DNA from 2 places in the Serratia sp. 25CWL12 genome. Region 2 is predicted to be linked to the other one. Evidence: predicted binding sites of a transcription regulator. Region 2 holds the regulator's gene; the other holds the start of a gene.
What was found. Region 2 encodes sigma-54, which starts transcription at its own class of promoters, with help from an activator protein. Its sites were predicted from a motif close to GTTGGCACANNTTTCGCTNT; they were not measured.
Positions count from the first base shown of each region.

Region 1: glnA (glutamate--ammonia ligase) is a predicted target of sigma-54. The motif match lies at 4,792-4,811, and genes of this name have one in related genera.

Region 1 is NZ_CM147698.1:4,228,702-4,236,483, forward strand. Features, by position in the region: gene hemN (oxygen-independent coproporphyrinogen III oxidase) at 1-130, shown strand, start outside; gene ACX9GV_RS18435 (YshB family small membrane protein) at 224-346, opposite strand; gene glnG (nitrogen regulation protein NR(I)) at 480-1,892, opposite strand; gene glnL (nitrogen regulation protein NR(II)) at 1,901-2,950, opposite strand; gene glnA (glutamate--ammonia ligase) at 3,303-4,712, opposite strand; gene typA (ribosome-dependent GTPase TypA) at 5,083-6,906, shown strand; gene yihX (glucose-1-phosphatase) at 7,049-7,639, shown strand.
Region 2 is NZ_CM147698.1:146,150-153,931, reverse strand. Features, by position in the region: gene rapZ (RNase adapter RapZ) at 1-191, opposite strand, end outside; gene ptsN (PTS IIA-like nitrogen regulatory protein PtsN) at 288-749, opposite strand; gene hpf (ribosome hibernation promoting factor) at 957-1,244, opposite strand; gene rpoN (RNA polymerase factor sigma-54) at 1,268-2,704, opposite strand; gene lptB (LPS export ABC transporter ATP-binding protein) at 2,756-3,481, opposite strand; gene lptA (lipopolysaccharide ABC transporter substrate-binding protein LptA) at 3,488-4,027, opposite strand; gene lptC (LPS export ABC transporter periplasmic protein LptC) at 3,996-4,574, opposite strand; gene kdsC (3-deoxy-manno-octulosonate-8-phosphatase KdsC) at 4,571-5,125, opposite strand; gene kdsD (arabinose-5-phosphate isomerase KdsD) at 5,143-6,129, opposite strand; gene ACX9GV_RS00630 (calcium/sodium antiporter) at 6,194-7,180, opposite strand; gene mlaF (phospholipid ABC transporter ATP-binding protein MlaF) at 7,666-7,782, shown strand, end outside.

The sequences.
Region 1 (7,782 bases), 450 kb from region 2:
GGTGGAGCGCAATGATCAAGGGATTCGTGTGACACCACGTGGGCGCTTGTTGATCCGAAATATTTGCATGTGCTTTGATATTTATCTGCGCAAACAGGCGCGTGCTCAACAGTTTTCACGCGTTATCTAATATTTCAACCCAAGCTTATTCAAGCTGCAGTTAATCTTTCTGCCGCTTGAATGGCTACAGGTATAAAACAGCCGCTGCTATGGTGGCTGTTTTTTAACTGAAGAAATTGATCAGGGTGGCACACAGTAAAGCGGCCACGGCGGTCAGCGGTGTATGGCTGACGGCAGAACTGACGTCTGCCCCTTGAGTAATAAAAACGATAAATGAATCCAGCATCACAAGCCTCCGGAATTTGTGACCCGATCATACTGCTGTCACTGGTCCTGTAAAGACTATTTTTGCCGATTTTTTGTGCGCTTGATTGCGTTTTTAATCATCTATGGTGTTTTTAATCATGCATTGTGGGCTCTTATTCCATTCCCAACTCTTTCAGCTTACGCGTTAAGGTATTTCTACCCCATCCCAGTAAGCGAGCCGCTTCCTGCTTATGTCCTTGGGTGTATCGCAGGGCGGTAGTGAGCAGCGCACGTTCCATTTCTGGTTGTGCTTCAGATAACAGGTTTTGATGACCCGAACGTAGCGCGTGGTCGGCCCATTGCGCCAACAGCGTTACCCAGTTGACCGGCTGGTTATGATTAGCGGATTCAGCGGGCGTGGTGTCAAAGAGTTCACTGGGCAGATCCTGAACCAATACCTCTTGCCCAGCGGCCATCACCGTCAGCCAGCGGCAGGTGTTTTCTAGCTGACGAACATTACCAGACCAAGGCAGGCGAGTGAGAGCGGCTTCAGTTTCCGGGTGCAGGTTTTTTACCTCAACCCCCAGCTCCTTCGCGGCAACTTGCAGAAAATAGCGAGCCAGGCGTGGGATATCCTCACGGCGTTCCCGTAATGGTGGCAGATGTACGCGGATCACATTCAGGCGGTGAAACAGATCCTCGCGAAACCGACCTTCCTGCACGCGCAGTTCCAGGTTTTGGTGGGTCGCGGCAATGATACGAACATCCACCTTTACCGGTGCATAACCACCTACACGGTAAAATTGACCATCAGCTAATACGCGTAACAGGCGAGTTTGCACATCCAGTGGCATATCACCAATCTCATCCAGGAACAGCGTCCCGCCATCCGCCTGCTCAAAACGCCCCTGACGGATCTGATTGGCACCGGTAAATGCCCCTTTTTCGTGACCGAATAGCTCTGATTCAATGAGATCTTTCGGGATGGCAGCCATATTGAGGGCAATAAAGGGCAACTTAGCTCGCGGACTATGGCGATGCAACGCATGGGCGACCAGCTCTTTACCGGTACCTGACTCACCATTAATCAGGACACTGATGGATGAGCGTGATAGGCGGCCAATAATACGGAATACATCCTGCATGGCAGGTGCTTCACCAATAATATCCGCCACGGGATCGCTGGTGGGTGGCGGGCGGACAGGCTGTTGTTGTTCCTGATAGTGGCTGATGGCTCGTTCTACCAACGCTACCGCTTCATCAATATCAAAGGGTTTTGGCAGATAATCAAACGCGCCTTCCTGATAGGCACTGACTGCTGCATCCAGATCTGAATGCGCTGTCATGATGATGACAGGAAGCAGGGGATGGTGCAGTTTTATTTGCTTGAGCAGGGCCAGGCCATTCATCCCTGGCATGCGGATATCCGACAACAACACATCTGGGGTTTGTGTTGCCAATGCGCTCAATACTGCGTTGCCATTGTCGAAAGTGGTACAACTGATACCGGTTCCTGTTAGCGCCCGTTCAAGCACCCAGCGGATGGCGCTATCATCATCGACAATCCAGGCTATCCCTTGTTGCATACAGACCTCTACTTACAAATAGGCAGGTAAACCGAGAATTCGGTATGCCCTGGCCAACTGTTAAATTCAATTTTCCCGCCATGTTGATCGATAAGACTACGGGCAATGGAGAGTCCCAGGCCGGTACCCCCTTCACGACCACTCACCATGGGATAGAACAGGGTATCCTGCAGTTGTGCCGGGACACCGGGGCCGTTATCTTCAATATCGATGCGAGCCACTAATCGGTGGCGGTTGCCATGCAGCGTTGTTTGAAATGCAGTACGGGTGCGCAGCGTAATGGTGCCACCGCGTTCACTTAGCGCCTGCAGGGCATTACGGGTGATATTGAGCAGTACTTGCTCAATTTGTTCTGGGTCATGTGCCAGCTCTGGCAGACTGGGGTCGTAATCCCGTATCAACGTGACATTATCTGGCTTTTCCAATGACACCAACTGGCAAACTCTCTCCACCACCTGGTGAATACTTTGGGTAACGTATTGTCCTGGGCGTTGTGGCCCAAGCAGGCGATCCACCAGGTTACGCAGCCGGTCAGCTTGTTCAATTATCACCTTGGTGTATTCCGTCAATACCGGGTCGGGCAGAGCCTTGGCTAGCAACTGTGCTGCACCGCGCAGGCCACCCAATGGATTTTTGATTTCATGGGCCAACCCGCGGACTAAATCACGCGCGGCGACCTGTTGAGCATGCTGCAATTGCTCCTGGCTTAGGCGGCGTTGATTATCCATGGGTGCCAGCTCCATCAGGATAAAACCCTCAGGTAAAACCTGCGCCGTTAAGGAGAGAATATGTGCGCGACTGTCGATAACCAGGGTGACTTCGTTATCGGTAAAACCCTGGCCACTATTGAGGTTCTCACGCATCGTCTCGATGTTTAGTGAGAAATAGCTCAGTAAATCCGGTAATGGGGTACCGAACAGTTTACGAGAACTTTGCGCCAGTAACTGTTGTGCTGCGGGATTGGCGTAACGAATGGCTAATCGGTCATCCAACAGCAGAATACTGTTGATAAGAGAGTTAAGGATTTGCCCTGCATCGGGTAGCTTATCAGTTGCCATACATATCCTTGCCCCTCTGTTACCTGGCAGAGCAAATTCCAGAGGATGGTGAATCTGATTATTGATGCTCACCCTTGGGGCCAGCGCAAGTGCTGTTTAAATCAGCAGTTAGTCAATCTGTTGTCTGATTACTATTGAGTTGCAGCTTAGAATCTATCGGGTAAAGCACTTTTCTGCACTTTTTTAGTGCACTTAATCCTACATTATTTCTGACTGTTGGGGTATGAAACCGTTTTGCAGAACATAGCGTGGCGAAAAAAGCCCATCAGAAGATGGGCGAAAAGTTTCCACGGCAACAAAAAAACGGGAAAATAGAGTAAGACGCGCGATCCATAGATCGCGCGGGTATGACTTAAACGCTGTAGTACAGTTCAAATTCAACTGGGTGTGGCGTCATACGAACACGATCCATCTCTTCTTTACGCAGTTCGATGTAGGCATCGATAGCGTCGTCAGTGAATACCCCACCACGGGTCAGGAATTCACGGTCTTCATTCAGTGCAGCCATGGCTTCATCCAGTGAACCTGCAACTTTTGGAATTTCAGCTTCTTCTTCTGGTGGCAGGTCATACAGGTTTTTGTCCATGGCATCGCCAGGATGGATCTTGTTGATAATGCCATCCAGGCCGGCCATCAGCAGTGCGGCAAAGCACAGGTAAGGGTTAGCCGCTGGATCTGGGAAACGCGCTTCGATACGGCGTGCTTTCGGGCTGGCTACCACCGGGATACGGATGGAGGCAGAACGGTTACGGGCAGAGTAAGCCAGCATCACCGGTGCTTCATAGCCAGGGACCAGACGCTTGTAAGAGTTGGTGGTTGGGTTAGCCAAGGCGTTAATCGCTTTAGCATGCTTGATAATGCCACCAATATAGAACAGTGCAATTTCAGACAAACCGCCGTATTTGTCGCCAGCGAACAGGTTATTACCGTTCTTGGCCAACGACATGTGGCAGTGCATCCCAGAGCCGTTATCGCCGAACATCGGTTTTGGCATAAATGTCGCGGTTTTGCCAAAGGCGTGAGCCACGTTGTGTACGACATATTTGTAGATTTGGATTTCGTCAGCTTTCTTGGTCATGGTATTGAAGCGGGTAGCCACTTCATTCTGACCAGCAGTTGCCACTTCGTGGTGATGTGCTTCAACTACCAGCCCCATCTCCTCCATGGTCAAACACATGGTAGAACGGATGTCCTGTGACGAGTCAACTGGGGGCACTGGGAAGTAACCGCCTTTAACTGCTGGGCGATGACCTTTGTTGCCGCCTTCGTATTTGGTGCTGGTGTTCCAGGCACCTTCAATGTCGTCGATGCTGACATGGGAACCGCGGATGCTGCTACCGAAACGAACATCATCGAACAGGAAGAACTCTGGTTCTGGCCCAAAGAGCACGGTATCAGCAATACCAGAAGAGCGCAGGAAGTCTTCTGCACGCTTAGAAATGGAACGTGGGTCGCGGTCGTAGCCTTGCATGGTGCCAGGTTCAAGGATGTCACAGCGAATAATCAGCGTGGACTCCTCAAAGAAAGGATCTAAAACGGCGGTGCTGGCATCCGGCATCAGCACCATGTCAGATTCGTTGATACCTTTCCAACCACCGATTGAGGAGCCGTCAAACATTTTACCTTCTTCGAAGAAGTCGGCATTTACCTGATGAGCAGGGATGGTAACGTGCTGTTCTTTACCTTTGGTATCAGTGAAACGCAGGTCTACGAATTTCACTTCATGCTCATTCAGCATCGTCAAAACGTGTTCAGCGGACATACTTAACTCTCCCGGATTTATCATTGTCGTGGTGGAACGAATCTGTGTAACCTGACGGATTTCGCTCGATGATCTAGATTAAGCGAAAACCGTGCCAACTTTTTAATGGCGCAATAATCGCCTGTTAGCGCGGTTTTTGCCTCTCTGCAGTATGCACCATTAGTGATGGGATGCACTAATGTGGTGCAAAAAAGGTGAAATGGGGCACTACAACGGGGCGAAATGTGTCCAATTGTTGAATTTTTCATCGTGAATGTGATCACAAACCAGTCTAGACACAGTTGTTTATAAGAGAGTGTTGTGATCTTGTTTAGTCCCTCGCTTAATACGTGTACAATAGCGCGCTATTTCTAATGCCTGAGGCAAAGCTGTGATCGAAAATTTGCGTAATATCGCCATTATTGCCCACGTTGACCATGGGAAAACTACCCTGGTTGACAAGCTGCTACAACAATCCGGTACCTTCGGAGAGCGTGAGGAAGCAACTGAACGAGTAATGGACTCCAACGATTTGGAGAAAGAGCGTGGGATTACCATTCTCGCAAAAAATACCGCCATTAATTGGAAAGACTATCGTATCAATATCGTCGATACCCCAGGGCACGCCGACTTTGGTGGTGAGGTTGAGCGTGTGATGTCGATGGTTGACTCGGTGCTGCTGGTTGTGGATGCAATGGATGGCCCAATGCCGCAAACCCGTTTTGTGACCAAGAAAGCCTTCGCCAATGGTCTGAAACCGATCGTGGTGATTAATAAGGTCGATCGTCCTGGTGCGCGCCCTGATTGGGTGGTGGATCAGGTTTTTGATCTGTTCGTTAATCTGGATGCAACCGACGAACAACTCGATTTCCCGATTATCTATGCATCAGCATTGCTGGGGATCGCAGGTACTGACTATAACGAGATGTCTGAAGATATGACCCCGTTGTATCAGGCCATTGTTGATCACGTAGCTGCTCCTCAGGTTGAGCAGGATGCCCCATTCCAGATGCAAATCTCTCAACTGGATTATAACAACTACGTGGGTGTTATCGGCATCGGCCGTATCAAGCGCGGCAAAGTGAAGCCTAACCAGCAAATCACCGTTATCGACAGTGATGGCAAAACCCGTAGTGGTAAAGTTGGTAAAGTGCTGACTCATATGGGCTTGGAGCGTATCGAAGCGAGTGTTGCTGAAGCAGGTGACATTATTGCGATCACCGGTCTGGGTGAGTTGAATATCTCCGACACCATTTGTGATGTGAATGCGGTTGAAGCGTTGCCAGCATTGTCTGTTGATGAGCCTACCGTCACCATGTTCTTTAACGTCAACACCTCTCCATTCTGTGGTAAAGAAGGTAAGTACGTTACTTCTCGTCAAATCCTTGAGCGCCTGCAGAAAGAGCTGGTACATAACGTTGCGCTGCGTGTTGAAGAAACTGAAGATGCGGATGCATTCCGTGTTTCAGGCCGTGGTGAGCTGCACTTATCGGTGTTGATCGAAAATATGCGTCGTGAAGGTTTTGAACTGGCGGTTTCACGTCCGAAAGTTATCTTCCGTGAAATCGATGGTCGCAAACAAGAGCCGTTCGAAAACGTCACACTGGATATTGAAGAGCAGCATCAAGGTTCGGTGATGCAGGCGATGGGTGAGCGTAAAGCTGACCTGAAAAATATGGATCCCGATGGTAAAGGCCGTGTACGTCTGGACTATGTGATCCCAAGCCGTGGTTTGATCGGTTTCCGTAACGAGTTTATGACCATGACCTCCGGTACCGGTCTGCTGTATTCCACCTTCAGCCACTACGACGATGTGCGTCCAGGTGAAGTGGGTCAGCGTCAGAACGGTGTATTGATTTCCAATGGTCAAGGTAAAGCCGTCGCCTTTGCCCTGTACAGCCTGCAAGATCGTGGCAAGCTGTTCCTGGGTCATGGTGCTGAAGTGTACGAAGGCCAGATCATCGGTATTCACTCACGCTCTAACGACTTGACGGTTAACTGCCTGACCGGTAAAAAACTGACCAACATGCGTGCTTCTGGTACGGATGAAGCGACGACACTGGTTCCTGCTATCAAGATGTCTCTGGAGCAAGCACTGGAGTTCATTGATGATGATGAACTGGTCGAAGTGACACCTACCTCAATTCGTATCCGTAAGCGTCACTTGACGGAAAACGATCGCAGACGCGCGAGCCGTACTTCTAAAGAGGTTTAACCTCCGATGCTTAGGGCGCATATTGCGCCCTGAGTTATTTTCCTATTTCTGCCGCATGATCTGTGCTTTTCCTTTTTTCTCCCTGTTCAGCTTCAACTTTTCCCGTTAGAGTAAAATATTACCCACTCACCAGGAGAGGACTATGCTGTATATCTTTGATTTAGGTAATGTGATTGTCGATATCGATTTCAAGCGTGTACTGGGCGTATGGAGCAACTTAAGTGGCGTACCGTTGGCCACGTTGTCTGATCGTTTTAGCATGGGTGAAATATTTCAGCAGCACGAACGTGGTGAAGTCAGTGATGAAGAGTTTGCGGAAAAACTGTGCGCAGAAATGGGCATTGGACTCAGTTTCGAGCAGTTTGCTGCGGGTTGGCAGGCAGTATTTGTTTCCTTACGACCAGAAGTGATCGACATCATGCACCGTTTGCGTAGTGAAGGGCACCGCGTGGTGGTGTTATCGAACACCAATCGCCTACACTGTGATTACTGGCCACAACACTACCCTGAGGTGGCAGAAGCGGCTGACCATCTTTACCTTTCGCAGGATATCGGTATGCGTAAACCTGATGCCAATATCTATCAATATGTGCTCAAGGCGGAAAATACCCCAGCCGATCAGGCGGTCTTTTTTGATGATGTCGCGGCCAATGTGGCGGCAGCCAAAGCACTGGGTATTGAGGGGGTGCAAGTGACAGATCGTCAGATTATTCCAGCGTATTTTGCGCAATGATGGCCATCGGTTAAGCTCAAGGTATACCTAACCGTCTTTTATGCGCAGAGATTGCCTGCCTATGGGTGAGGTTCTCCCTGCGAAGCCACTATGTCCCCTATTTTTGGTAGTAAACTCTAGGTGATGAGTTGGCTGCCTGTCTG
Region 2 (7,782 bases):
GGCGATTCCGGCATATTACGCACGTCAATACTCACCGCGGCAGAACTATTGCGCTCAGCCAATGTTTGGGCAAGCTGTGGCAGCAGTACCACTGGCAGGTTATCAACGCAGTAAAAACCCATGTCTTCCAGCGCCCGCAAGGCGACAGATTTTCCTGAACCGGAACGGCCGCTGACTATCATCAGCACCATGTGGCAACTCTCCCTGACATTAGCGTGGTGGTAACACCACGGTTAGGTTTAATAAACAATACAGGCGCTTTCCATACGGGAAGTCTCTGCCTATGTTTACTCGGTGATAATCTGGTACAGTTCTTCATCACTTTGCGCCGTCCGCAAGCGGCGACACACCGTTTTATCAGCCAATCGTTTGGCGACCAGCGACAAAGTATGCAAATGAGTTTTACATTGATCCGCCGGGACCAGTAATGCAAAAAGGAGATCCACCGGTTGATTATCAATGGCATCAAAGGCAATAGGTTGGTCAAGACGGATGAAAACACCTACCGCTCGCAACGTGTCTTCTTCCAGTTTGCCATGCGGGATGGCGATACCATTACCAATCCCTGTGCTGCCCATTCGTTCCCGCGTGAGAACCGCATCAAAAACCACCTGTGAAGGCAGGTTAAGCTGAGTCGCGGCCAATTCACTGATAATCTCCAAAGCTCGCTTCTTGCTGGTGCAGTGTACCGAGCTTTTGGTGCACTCGATGTTTAGCACCGAGCTTAATTGCATTATTTCGTTGTTCATCTTATTTTCACTTAAAACTGCCTCACTCCGCGCTCTTATCAGTAAAAAAGTGAACTTGATTGCGGTGATAAAACAGTTTTCGCCTATTTAACCCTGATGGCTTATCAGCACCAGCCGTTGTAGTAGATAAGGTGCCGATGGTCGTTATGTAGCCAACTCAGCTACGATATGGGCCACCACCGCATACGACGGTGGTAGCCCAGAATGTCAGTATTGTTTTAGTTTGTCTTTATGTTTGTTCAATTGACGCGCCAATTTGTCGATCAGGCAATCAATCGCGGCGTACATATCTTCTTTTTCCGAAGAGGCGTGCAACTCGCCGCCATTCACATGCACCGTTGCTTCCGCAATCTGCTGCACCTTTTCCACACTGAGTACGACATACACCTGATTGATGTGGTCAAAATACTGTTCGAGTTTGGCAAATTTATTATTGACGAACTCACGCATAGGTTCGGTGATTTCGATGTGGTGTCCGGTAATGTTGAGCTGCATAATGTCTTCCTTCTCTATTGAGGTCAAACCAACTTTTTACGTTGATTGGACGGCGGGATGGACAAAGACTCTCGATACTTGGCGACAGTACGCCGAGCTACCATGATCCCTTGTTTGGAAAGCATTGTAGCCAGTTTGCTGTCGCTAAGCGGCTTAGCGGGATTTTCCGCCGCAATTAATTTCTTCACTAACGCCCGGATTGCCGTTGAAGAGGCTTCACCGCCACTATCGGTATTCACATGACTGGAGAAGAAATATTTCAACTCGAAAACACCACGCGGACTGTGCAGAAACTTCTGCGTCGTCACGCGCGATATTGTCGATTCATGCATCTCCACAGCCTGAGCGATATCCGCCAGTACCATGGGTTTCATAAACTCGTCGCCCTGTTCAAAAAACGCCTGCTGCTGCTCAACAATACAACGTGTCACCTTGAGCAGTGTTTCGTTCCGGCTTTCCAGGCTTTTAATCAGCCATTTCGCTTCTTGCAGATTGCTGCGTATAAACTGGCCATCTGCATCATTACGTACACTGTTGCCCATTGCCGCGTAGTGCTGGTTGATTTTCAGACGTGGAATACTATCTGTATTAAGTTCCACCAACCATTGGTCTTGCCCCTTACGCACCAGCACATCAGGGATTACATACTCTGACTCGCCGGTGTTGATCGACTGCCCTGGCCGCGGCTCAAGAGACTGGATCAACACCATCACCTCTTTTAGTGTATCTTCTTTTAGCCGAGTTGTTCGCATCAAGCTACGAAAGTCATGATTAGCCAGTAAATCTAAATGTTCACTGATGATCAACCGGGCTTGTTCAAGATAGGGGGTCTCTTTAGCATATTGCGACAACTGGATCAGCAGGCAGTCACGCAGATCACGAGCGGCGACGCCGACTGGGTCAAAACGCTGTACGCGCTTCAATACCGCCTCAATCTCATCCATCGCCACATTATCATCACCAATACTCTCGAGAATATCGTCCAGCGATACGGTGAGATAACCAGTATCGTCAACAGCATCAACAATCGCGGTAGCAATCGCGGCATCAGTATCAGAGAACGGCGTCAGTTCCACCTGCCACATCAGGTAGTCCTGCAAGGTTTGTGTGGTCTCCCCCTGATAGACCGGCAATTCATCATCACGATAATCGGTACCGGTACCAGACGGGGTGCCCGCCGTATAGATTTCATCCCAAGTGGCATCCAGCGGCAACTCCTCGGGCATATCCTTTTGCTCCAGCGCCGTGCTGGTATCCATCTCTTCAGTATCGACGGTTTCTTTCGCATCAATTTCCTGATGCTGATCCTCAAACTGTTCAAGCAGCGGGTTGCTCTCTAACGCCTGTTGGATCTCTTGCTGAAGCTCAAGCGTAGACAGCTGCAACAAGCGTATCGCCTGTTGTAGTTGAGGGGTCATCGCCAGCTGTTGGCTCAACCTGAGTTGCAAACCTTGCTTCATAATCTTCTGTTTATTTCCATTAGCAGCGAACTGTGGACGGACGACTGCAATCTAAAGGCGGAACTCTTCGCCCAGATAAACGCGCTTCACCTGTTCATCCGCTAAAATAATGTCCGGCGTACCATGCGCAATCAGTTTGCCCTGGCTGACGATATAAGCATGTTCACAGACGTCCAATGTTTCACGTACGTTGTGATCAGTAATCAATACGCCCAAGCCACTGTCGCGCAGGTGCTCGATAATCTTTTTGATATCGATAACAGAAATCGGGTCAACACCCGCAAAAGGTTCATCCAGCAAGATAAATTTGGGATTAGCAGCCAGTGCCCGGGCTATCTCCACCCGGCGGCGTTCACCACCGGAGAGTGACTGGCCCAGGTTGTCACGCAGATGAGAGATATGGAACTCTTCCATCAACTCAACGGCACGATCATCACGCTGCTCATGTGTGAGGTCAGAGCGGATCTCTAACACCGCCATCAAATTATTGTAAACACTCAATCGACGAAAGATTGAGGCTTCCTGAGGCAGGTAGCCAATACCACGGCGGGCGCGAGCATGCAGCGGCAAAATACTGATGTCTTCGTCATCGATCACAATACGCCCGGCATCACGCTGAACGATACCGACCACCATATAAAATGTGGTGGTTTTACCTGCACCATTTGGCCCTAATAGACCGACAATTTCGCCAGATTTCACTTTCAGACTGACGTCTTCAACGACTTTACGGCCTTTATAGGCTTTCGCCAGATTTTCTGCGATGAGTGTTGCCATAGGTGATTAGTTACTCTTCTTTTGAGCGTTTTTGTCTTGCAACTGTGATGGGACCAACACGGTGGTCACGCGTCGGCCTTTATCGCTAAACGCCTGCATCTGTTGTTGCTGCACCAGGTATGTAATACGATCCCCCTGAACGTTGCTGTCAAGCTGTTCAAGGAAGGCATTGCCCGTCAGTGTCACCAATTGAATTGCAACATCATAACGCACTTTCTGCGCATGGCCTTTCACCAGTTTGCCATCGTCCTGCATCTGCTGGAAGGTGACCGGGTTACCGAACGCCTCAATAAAGGTTTTGTTCTGATCACCGTCAGGACGAGTCACCACCACTTTATCGGCTTTGATCTCAATCGTCCCTTGCCTGATCACCACCTCATCAGTAAAGGTGCTGACATTGGTTTGCATATCCAGTGACTGTTTCAACGAATTGATGTTGATCGGTTGATCAGCATCAGATTTCAACGCCAATGCTGACGTGCTGGCGGTTAAAACCAGGCTGACGATCAATAGATTACGGAGTTGTGTTTTTACTTGGAATTTCATAGTTGGTCTTAACCTTATCAATCAGCTCAGCGGTTTTTTCCCGCAGATTGCCACGCATTCTCATTCCGTTAGAGGTAAAATTCGCCCCGAACAGCGTCACTTCATCATCGGAAGAAACATCTTGGGTTATCAGATTAATCTGCGCATTATCTGTTTTGATTTTTTCCAATTGCGAGGTCGTCGTCAAACTGTTCACCTCAACGTTACCATACAGATACAGCATACGATCTTTGGTCAACTTGGCACGATCTGCACGTACTGACCAAGTAGCCAGCGCATTAGTATCAAATAACGTCATCACCGGTTGAGTAAACCAGGTTACTTCATCCTCGGTGTAATGATTAACCTCTTCTGCCACCAGTTTATAGCTCAACTTACCTTCTGGGTTATAAACCACCGTCACCGTATGTTGACTCTGATAAGTCGGCATCTGATTATTAACCGGTATGGTGCCACTGTCATGGCTAACCTCAGTCATATTCCAGCCGATCAACGCCAGCACAATCACCAATAAAATAAGGGTGATACCCAATTTGGCTCTACTCATATCGACAGCCCTTTGGCGCCCTCCAGCTTGTTTTGGGCCAGAAGGATCAAATCGCACAATTCACGAACGGCCCCACGCCCACCCGCAATGCGGGTGACATAATGAGCCCGCGGCAACAGCAGAGGATGAGCATCCGCCACCGCCACTGCCAACCCTACCTGGGCCATGACCGGCCAGTCGATCAGATCATCGCCAATATAAGCAATCTCTTCCGGCACCATTGATAGTTTATCCAACAGTTCCCGGAAGGCCAAAAGCTTATCGGACTGCCCTTGATACAGGTGTGTAATATCCAGCGTTTTTGCCCGGTCTTCCAACAGTTTAGCTGAGCGACCTGTAATGATAGCCACTTCGATACCGGATGTTTTCAGGCAGCGGATACCGTAGCCATCGCGCACATTGAAGACTTTCAGCTCTTCACCCTGGTTGCCCATATAGATAAAACCATCTGATAGTACACCGTCAACATCACAAATCAGCATACGGATCTTACCGGCACGAGCCATTACGTCTTCAGTTACCGGCCCGTAGCAGGTTTCAACCAAACTCATTCAGTTCGTTCCTTGTATTAAACGACGCCAGCACGCAGCATATCATGCATATGTACCACACCCAGCAATTGGTCGCCATCAGCAACCAGCACTGCAGTAATATGGCGTTGTTGCATCAGGTTAAGCGCATCAACCGCCAGCATGTTTGGCCGCACTCGAATACCCCCTGAGGTCATGACATCAGCGATCTTGGCATTGTTGAGATCAATACCCATATCGAACACCCGACGTAAGTCACCATCAGTAAAGATACCAGCAATTTTCATCAGGTCATTGCAGACAGCAGTCATACCCATATTTTTACGCGTAATTTCCAGCAAGGCATCTCGCAAGGAAGCTTCTGCACTGACGTGTGGCATCTCATCACCGGTGTGCATAATATCACTAACGCGTAACAACAGACGACGCCCCAAAGCCCCCCCTGGATGAGACAAGGCAAAATCCTCCGGCGTAAATCCACGGGCTTTCAGCAATGCGACTGCCAAAGCATCCCCCATCACCAGCGTGGCGGTGGTACTGGTGGTGGGTGCCAAACCCAGCGGACAAGCTTCCTGCGGGATCTTGATGCAAAGGTGGACATCGGCAGCTTTACCCATGGCACTTTCCGGGTTGCTGGTCATGCAAATTAGCCGGATCTGCAGGCGTTTTAAGACCGGAATCAATGCCAGAATCTCATTAGACTCACCGGAATTGGAGATAGCCAACACAATGTCCTGTGCTGAGACCATGCCAAGATCACCGTGGCTGGCTTCCGCCGGGTGTACAAAAAACGCCGGAGTGCCGGTACTGGCCAAGGTAGCGGCAATTTTGTTGCCAATATGGCCGGATTTGCCTATCCCCATCACCACCACTTTACCACTGCATCCGACAATCGCTTCACAAGCGCGGGTAAAATCCCCATCAATATACTGCTCAAGTTGAGCCAGACCTTCGCGTTCAATTTGTAGTACTTCTTTGCCGGCCTGCTGAAAATCAAAACCTGGTTGCAACTGGATAGATGACATACACATTCCCATCGATTTTTACCCGCTATCCGTCAGGAACGGCGGTATTGGCTCTCTCTTGGTGCTATAGGACAAAGCCATATGAACTGAAAGGGTTGAAAAACAGCACTGCAAGATACGTAATAAATCCACATAATAACAGAGCCCCCGCCAGATGACCGATACGATGTTTGCGACCAATACAAAGGACGGTAAGCAACATGCTGGCGGTCAACATCACCCAGTAATCGCGCTGGAAAGCCGCAGGATCAATACTGCCCGGTGACAACAGCGCCGGGATACCCAACACAATGACGGTGTTAAAAATATTTGACCCGATGATATTACCGACGGCCATATCATCTTCGCCTTTTAATGCACCGGCGATAGATGTCGCCAGTTCAGGTAGGCTGGTACCAATCGCCACCACGGTCAGGCCAACCACCAATTCACTCATATCAAAGTAATGCGCAATCACTGTGGCATTATCAATCACCATTTTTGACGACAGTGGCAGGATAACAAAGGCCAGAATCAACCAGAGTATCGCGACGGTACTGCTGCTATCTTGTGGCAACTCTGACAGTTGTTCTACTGTCAGTCTATCGTTGCCCTCGCGCTGCGCCAACCTGGCGATTTTCAGCATCAGCAGGATAAATCCCGCCGCTGCAAGCAACAACACCACGCCATCCAACCGACTCAGGGTATGATTAATCAGGACAAAGCCACATAACAGTGTGACCGCTAACAGCAACGGCAGTTCACGCCGCAATACCTCAGAATGTACAGCCAAAGGATGGATAAGCGCTGCACCCCCAACAATCAATAAGATATTGACGATATTCGACCCTAAAACGTTACCGACAGCCATATCTGGCTGCCCATTCAACGCAGCAGTGACCGAAACGAGCAATTCCGGCAACGAAGTACCGATACCGACAATAGTCATGCCAATAATCAGTGGTGGGACACCCAGGGAACGGCTGATGACCGCCGCGCCATACACCAACCTATCTGCCCCATACACCAATAAAAATAAACCAACAATTAACAACACTACCGCGAAAAACATTCAGCGTCCTTTATTGGGTATACTTGCCACTCTTCAAGTCTCAGATGCGTTGGCTGTCGCTTGAATCAATTTGGGTACCAATACCGTAATAACCCGATTATTTACTGCTCATCGTCAGCAATGATCGAGCAACAGAGGTGTTAAATGGCGAAAAGTTAAACAATTTGATTGTTTTGCGTTATTGCTTAATTTTGACCGTCTGGGGACAAAAAGTAAAACTAATGACATCATGGGTAGCGAAATAGCGCTATTTTTTTGTAAAAATAGAGTCCATCGTGCGCATAACAGGATGACAGCTCGCTTCAGGACAAAACGCCAGGCGTTTTTTAACAGCGATAGCACTGGCCACTGGTGGCTGAGGCCTCAATTGAGCCAAGTAACGCGGCAAACGAGTTTACCCTCCTGCAATTTGCCGGGGAACAAGATATATTGCTTTGCTGGCACCCAGTGATTTGGCAAACATGACCTGTACAGGATCAACAAACATGTATCAGAAGGCAGAGAATGTAGTCGAAGTGCGCAATATGTGTTTTTCACGTGGCGGTCGGCTGATATTTGAAGACATCAATCTGACCGTTCCTTGTGGTAAGGTAACGGCCATC